Regions from separate parts of the Pueribacillus sp. YX66 genome, predicted to be linked through region 2. Evidence: riboswitches for the same ligand, from Rfam matches in the RefSeq annotation. Region 2 holds a riboswitch; each other region holds the start of a gene.
The links. A riboswitch is a leader RNA that binds a small molecule or an ion and turns the genes downstream of it on or off. The one in region 2 is predicted to bind S-adenosylmethionine.

Region 1 (2,273 bases), on a different contig from region 2:
TGCCAATGTTTAAAAAATTATAATAATAACATTAACCGTTGCTTTATCTTCATTCGTCACTGAGAATGCATTTGATTTACCGCTTCGATAAAGAAGCTCCATATGCTACGACATCTTCTATTTTGTTAAAAATGGGTTGGCGAGCGACGTATACTTCCATTCTGTTATCCTTTCAATCCTTTTTTTTCAAAACATTTCATAATTTCAATTCATTGTTTTATATATTCATCCATTAGTTGCATACCTAAAGTTTGTGTTTACAGAAAGATTAGCATAAAAAGTGAAGAAAAAGCAGGTGAGGAAATTCAACCTGCTTTTGTAAAAATTAGTTCCAAACTTCATTTGCAATGTCAACGATAAATTTGAGTTTGTTCCACTGTTCTTCTTCCGTTAAAATGTTGCCATGATGTGTCGAAGCAAAACCGCATTGAGGGCTTAAACATAGCTGTTCAAGCGGAACGTATTGGGATGCTTCTTTAATACGGGTCTTTATCGCTTCTTTGTTTTCAAGCTCGCCTCTTTTTGATGTAATGAGGCCTAGAACGACCTGTGCACCGCCGTCAGGAATATGCTTTAAAGGTCTGAAGTCACCCGAACGTTCATCATCGTATTCTAAGAAAAATCCATCGACTTGCTCTTTCGCAAACAATGTGTTGGCAATGAGACCATAGCTCGCTTCAAAAGCCCATGTAGAGCGATAGTTTCCGCGGCACAAGTGTGTTGTGACGTAAAGATCGTCTGGCTTTCCTTCTAAGACACCGTTCGTTACGCTAAGCGCTAAATCAATTAATTCTTGTCTTGAGTAGCCTTGTTCATAGAAGAAAAGATCAGGTGCACCGAGGCCTGCAATGTACACGTCATCAAGCTGCAAATAGCGGACACCTGCATTGTAAAAGGCGTGCAGTGCATCGCGGTACGTTTGAATAATATCATTTGCATAGTCTTCAACGTTCGTATAAATGTCTCGGTTGCGAATGCCGAGGTGGAATAATTGGTTTGGACTCGGGATCGTTTGTTTTGCAACTGCACGGCCTGCAACGATGTTATTAAATTCGATAAAGTTTTGAATGAAAGGGTGCTCCGAATTCCAAGAGATCTTTCCGATGTTTCGGATGTCGTAAGGTTCAGTTTCGACGTCTTTAAATTGGATACCTCTTTTAGGTACGTACCCTTCCATACCATTTAAATGTTCAAGGAAGTCGATATGCCAGAATGAACGTCTGAACTCTCCGTCTGTGACCGCTTCAAGTCCAATTTCAATCTGTTTATCAACGATGCGTGCAATTTCTTCTGTTTCGACGTTACGTAGCTCGTCCTTAGTGATTTGACCTTCTTTGACCGCTTTGCGTGCTTTGTGTAAGCGCTCAGGTCGGAGCAAACTCCCGACATGGTCTGCTTTAAATGGTGGCAATGTAAATTCCTTCTTTCTATAGATTTTGCAATCAAAAAACCCCTTCCTGAAAATGAAGAAGAGGTTTGAGCTTTCTTAATACTCTTCTTATCTCCAAGCGTGACGCTTCTGGAATTAGCACAGTACTGCACGACATGCAGTCTGTTGCTGAGGCTTCACAGGGCCAGTCCCTCCACCTCTCTTGATAAGAAACGGGGTATTTAATTGCTAGATTATACGTTACATGTTGATTTTCTAAAAGTCAATGGAAATGCCCAAACTCCAAAAATTGGTACCCAAATACTTTTCTGTTACTTGCAGTGGCTACCAACGATGGCTAAAAAATCAATACAAAGATGGCATGTCGTTATGAGAATGAATTGTCACGATTATAATTATTATTGTGCCTTGCTTTATTTTTCATTGTTGTATACCTGTCATTCTATTTTGGTGGAAGTGCTAAATTACTTCTATTCATTTGTGGTGAAAATCGATTTCTAAAATTAATGATTCATTAGGTCTATCAATTTATTTGTTTATAGGGTCATCGACATAGGCTATTTACTTAGAATGTTTAATATACGAGTCTTACAAAAAAATAGCTCCTTCACACTTTTGTATGATGGAGCTGATTTTACATATTTTCGAGTCGTTCGACTCGGCTTTCGATCGGTGGGTGGGTTGCGAACCAATTTGTTTTTTTCTTTGTCTTATTTCGAAAAGGGTTAGAAATGTACATAGCAGCAGATGCTTCTGTTGCTTTCTTTACATCAAGATCGCTATGACTTATTTTTATAAGTGCGTTTTTTAAACCAACTTTGTTTCTCGTTAGTTCCACTGCGGTTGCATCGGCCAAATATTCGCGGTTACGCGATACTGCAAA
Region 2 (2,273 bases):
CCCATCGCGCCATCACCAATTAAGATTTTTGTTTCTAAATGTTTTAAAAGTGACATGATTTTTTCTCCTTTTTATTTACTCGCTTGATGTAAAGCTTGCTGAATATCGCTCTTTAAATCTTTAAAATCCTCAATTCCAACCGAAAAACGTAATAAACGATTACATACACCGATTTTAATTCTTATGTCTTCAGGAATTTCACTATGTGTTTGTGTAGCTGGATACGTTATAAAGCTTTCTACACCTCCAAGACTTTCAGCAAAAGAAATAAGTGATAAAGATGCAAGAAATGGATTCACCATGGTTTCATCTTTGAGACGGAAAGAAAGCATTCCACCTCGCCCAGGATAGATAACGTCGGTGACAAAAGGGTGTTCGCTTAAAAATGCAACAATTTTTTTTGCGTTCTCTTCATGCTTTTCCATTCTTAGTCCTAACGTTTTCATCCCACGGATAAGTAACCATGAATCAAACGCGCTTAATGTAGCACCGATCGCGTTATGAAATTTTGCAATGTCAGAGCAAAGCTGCTCTCCTTTTGCTACAATTAATCCAGCTAGCACATCGTTGTGCCCGCCTAAATATTTCGTTGCACTATGAATGACGACATCAGCACCTTTTCGTAGTGGCTTTTGAATAATAGGTGTATAAAATGTATTATCAACAATAAAGAGTAAGTCTTTATCCTCCGTCAATTGAGCAATTTCCGAAATGTTATATTCAAACATAAGTGGATTTGTCGGTGTTTCAATAAATACTGCTACCGTATTTGCTCGAATTTCTTTTGCAAATTCGTCGACGCCGCCATGGATATATGTAAAATCTATCCCCCACTTCTTCCATCCTTGTTCAAAAAGCCGGAACGTTCCGCCGTATAAATCATCAGAAACGAGAATGTGATCACCTTGCTTAAATAAGGATAGTACGATTTGAATAGCCGCCATACCAGAACTACATGCAAACCCTCGATCACCTTCTTCTAATTGGGCGATTCCTTCTTCAAGAATTAGGCGCGTCGGATTACCAGTTCGCGTATAATCAAAGCCCGTCGATTGACCTAGCCCACCATGCCTGAAAGCTGTCGATAAATAAATAGGGGTGCTTACTGTTCCGGTTAAATTTTCACTCCGATTGCCTAATTGAGCGAGTTGTGTATTTATATTTTTTGACATTGGGATAACCTCCTAATAAAATAAAAAAATCTTCTTCAAATTAAGAAGAAGATTCATGTACGATATTTGGTTTCTCCTTCTTATCTTCCAAGTCACTAAGAAGCTTGCTGGAATTAGCACCTTGCCAAAGTTGGCGGTTGCTGAGGTTTCGTAGGGCCAGTCCCTCCACCTCTCTTGATAAGAATACGTTTATTAAGTTAACTTTAATATATAACAAAGTAGAGTGAAATGCAAGGGATTAAATTTTTACGTGTTTAAGGAGATGCTCGAGATGAAAAAAATTTTACTCATTCATACTGGCGGAACGATCGCAATGGCGGAAAATGAACAAGAAGGTGGAATTCAGCTAAGTGAGAAACATCCTTTAGTTTCGTTTCAAGCAAATTTAAAATCACTAGCTTTAATTACAACTGATCAGTTTTCAAATTTACCATCTCCTCATATTGGACCAGAAACAGTTTTAAAGTTATCAAACCACATTCAGAAACGTATGTCACAAGAAAAGTTTGATGGGATCGTCATTACACATGGAACAGATACATTAGAAGAAACAGCTTACATGCTCGAATTGTTATCCCCGTGTAAACAGCCCATTGTATTAACGGGCGCGATGAAATCAAGTGATGAACTTGGTGCTGATGGACCGAACAATGTATTGAGTGCCGTACGTGTTGCAACTAGCAATAAAGCTAAACATTTAGGAGTTGTTGTCGTTATAAATGATGAGATTCATGCTGCTAAATACGTAACGAAAGTACATACAAGTAGTGTAGCTTCGTTCGCAAGTCCTTTAGTTGGACCGATTGGTATTGTTACAAAGCAAAAAGTTATTCTTTTTCATAATCAAAAATCAGAAGCACATCTTCCTGTTCAGCAAATTGATAAAAGAGTATATTTATTAAAATTATATAGTGGCATTGACAATGTTGTAATGGAAGCGATTGAAGCGATGAAACTAGACGGACTAGTTATTGAAGCGTTCGGACAAGGAAATGTCCCTCTAGTTGTTGTTCCAACGATTAAGCGACTAATTGCAAACAACATCCCCGTCGTTATCGTGTCAAGAAGTTTAGACGGTGTTGTTCAACCATCATATAGTTA
Region 3 (2,273 bases), on a different contig from region 2:
GATTGTTTGTTTACACTTAATTTCTTTTGAAATACGTCAATTTTATCTGTTCTTTCCCAAGGTAAATCAATGTCCGTTCTACCAAAATGACCATAGGCTGCCGTCTGTTTATAAATCGGTTGACGTAAATTTAACATTTCAATAATACCTGCTGGTCTTAAATCAAAATTATCACGAACAATTTCTACAAGCTCTTCTTCCTCAATTTTACCTGTTCCAAACGTGTCAATCGAAATTGAAACTGGGCTTGCGACGCCGATTGCATATGCGAGTTGAACTTCACATCTCTCGGCTAATCCTGAAGCAACAATGTTTTTGGCGACATAACGTGCGGCATAGGCCGCTGAACGGTCAACTTTTGTCGGATCTTTACCAGAAAACGCACCTCCACCGTGTCGTGCATAGCCTCCGTACGTATCGACAATAATTTTTCTGCCGGTCAAGCCAGAATCGCCTTGTGGCCCTCCGATGACGAAGCGGCCAGTCGGATTAATGAATAGTTTTGTTTCACAATCGATAAACCGCTCTGGTACAACGTGATGAATGACGTACTTAGCAATGTCTTTTTTTATTTGTTCCAATGTTACATCTTCATGATGTTGTGTTGACACAACGATCGAATCGACACGAACTGGAATATTTTGTTCATCATACTCAACTGTGACCTGTGTTTTCCCATCGGGTCTTAAATAGTTTAAAATCCCTTGCTTGCGAACTTCGCTTAATCGTCTTGCTAAGCGGTGAGCAAGTGAAATGGGTAATGGCATTAACTCTTCGGTTTCATTGCATGCATAACCGAACATCATCCCTTGGTCACCAGCACCAATCGCTTCAATTTGCTCTGCCGTCATTGTTCCTTCTCTAGCCTCTAATGCAACATCAACACCGTGAGCAATATCTGGCGATTGTTCATCAATTGACGTTAGCACCGCACACGTTTGAGCATCAAATCCATATTTTGCTCGAGTATAACCAATTCCTTCAATCGTTTTACGTACAATTTTTGGAATATCTACATATGTAGATGTTGTAATTTCACCTGTGATTAAAACAAGACCTGTATTCACAACAGCCTCACAAGCAACTCTTGCATCTTGATCATACTTTAAAATCTCATCAAGAATAGCATCTGAAATTTGGTCACAAATTTTATCAGGATGTCCTTCCGTGACTGACTCAGAAGTAAATAATCGACGCTTACTACCCATTTAAAAGGTACCCCCAATTCATATTTTCACCTTTACTCACGACATCGTACTGTCAAAAGTTTTTTAATGAAAAACTGTAAAACCCTTGGTATTAATGAACTTAAGGGCAAAAAGTGTTCTCCTCCCCTTTATGAGAGGAGATACTGAGGCTTTACATTGAGTGACGAGAATGATAGACTATAAAGCCTTACGCAACAAGGATTGCTGCGTCTTTTCGTAAACAGTCATGCTCGTGGAGGCTCAATGTCAAGCCTTCAATTTTCGGAGAGTTTTCATAAATCTTTTGACGTTAGCCACGACATTATTACTTTTGCCTAATGTTACTTGATTTAAATCTACGTCCACCGGTTAAAATAAAAAAGACCTTTCCTATCGATGAGGAAAAGGTCAATCGTTATTATGCCTTTCACCTCTTATCTATCAGGTTAGCACCTTCTCACAAAACCGTGCAGGTTGCCGGGCTTCACAGGGCCTGTCCCTCCGCCATCTCTGGATAAGAGTATCCGATGATTAATACTAGCGTAGAAAATCGTGAAAGTCAAATCTTTATCATACATACTAAAAGATAGAATGAAATCAAATGCACGGATAACGGATAATAAATTGTGCCTTTTCAAGAATTGTTCAAATTTCATTCATAAAAAAGCACGAAACTAACATATTTAGTATAGACTATTTTATGATATATGTTATACTAATTCACAAATCAATATGAATGAATAGCATAAACATGCTATTTAGTTTGAAATAAGACTCTAAAAAAGGATGGTTATGTAAAGATGAACACCACTCACGTTACTTCAACGCTTCTTGATGAGCTTATCAAAAGCGAAAAAACGCATAAAGATTTATCAACTCCTCAACTCGTTGAAAAAGCGTTAGAAAGAAATGAAGGCAAACTAACATCAACAGGAGCGCTTCAAGTAACCACTGGAAAGTATACTGGACGTTCTCCAAAAGATAAATTTATCGTACAAGATCATTCCGTCATGGATAAAGTCGATTGGGGTAGCGTGAACCAGCCAATTAGCCCAGAAACGTTTGAAAACCTATACGAAAAAGTTC

Region 1: it holds a riboswitch for S-adenosylmethionine, as region 2 does, so the genes downstream of both, ABU914_RS02180 (5-methyltetrahydropteroyltriglutamate--homocysteine S-methyltransferase) here and ABU914_RS03595 (methionine biosynthesis PLP-dependent protein) in region 2, are expected to answer to the same signal.
Region 3: it holds a riboswitch for S-adenosylmethionine, as region 2 does, so the genes downstream of both, metK (methionine adenosyltransferase) here and ABU914_RS03595 (methionine biosynthesis PLP-dependent protein) in region 2, are expected to answer to the same signal.

Annotation. Positions count from the first base shown of each region.
Region 1 covers NZ_JBEUEL010000003.1:27,974-30,246, forward strand. The annotation lists gene ABU914_RS02175 (EAL and HDOD domain-containing protein) at 1-7, opposite strand, end outside; gene ABU914_RS02180 (5-methyltetrahydropteroyltriglutamate--homocysteine S-methyltransferase) at 326-1,411, opposite strand; SAM riboswitch class I at 1,496-1,602, opposite strand; gene htpX (zinc metalloprotease HtpX) at 2,025-2,273, opposite strand, start outside.
Region 2 covers NZ_JBEUEL010000005.1:45,641-47,913, reverse strand. The annotation lists gene ABU914_RS03600 (bifunctional homocysteine S-methyltransferase/methylenetetrahydrofolate reductase) at 1-56, opposite strand, end outside; gene ABU914_RS03595 (methionine biosynthesis PLP-dependent protein) at 72-1,172, opposite strand; SAM riboswitch class I at 1,250-1,356, opposite strand; gene ABU914_RS03590 (asparaginase) at 1,444-2,273, shown strand, end outside.
Region 3 covers NZ_JBEUEL010000045.1:5,620-7,892, forward strand. The annotation lists gene metK (methionine adenosyltransferase) at 1-1,208, opposite strand, end outside; SAM riboswitch class I at 1,619-1,708, opposite strand; gene pckA (phosphoenolpyruvate carboxykinase (ATP)) at 1,988-2,273, shown strand, end outside.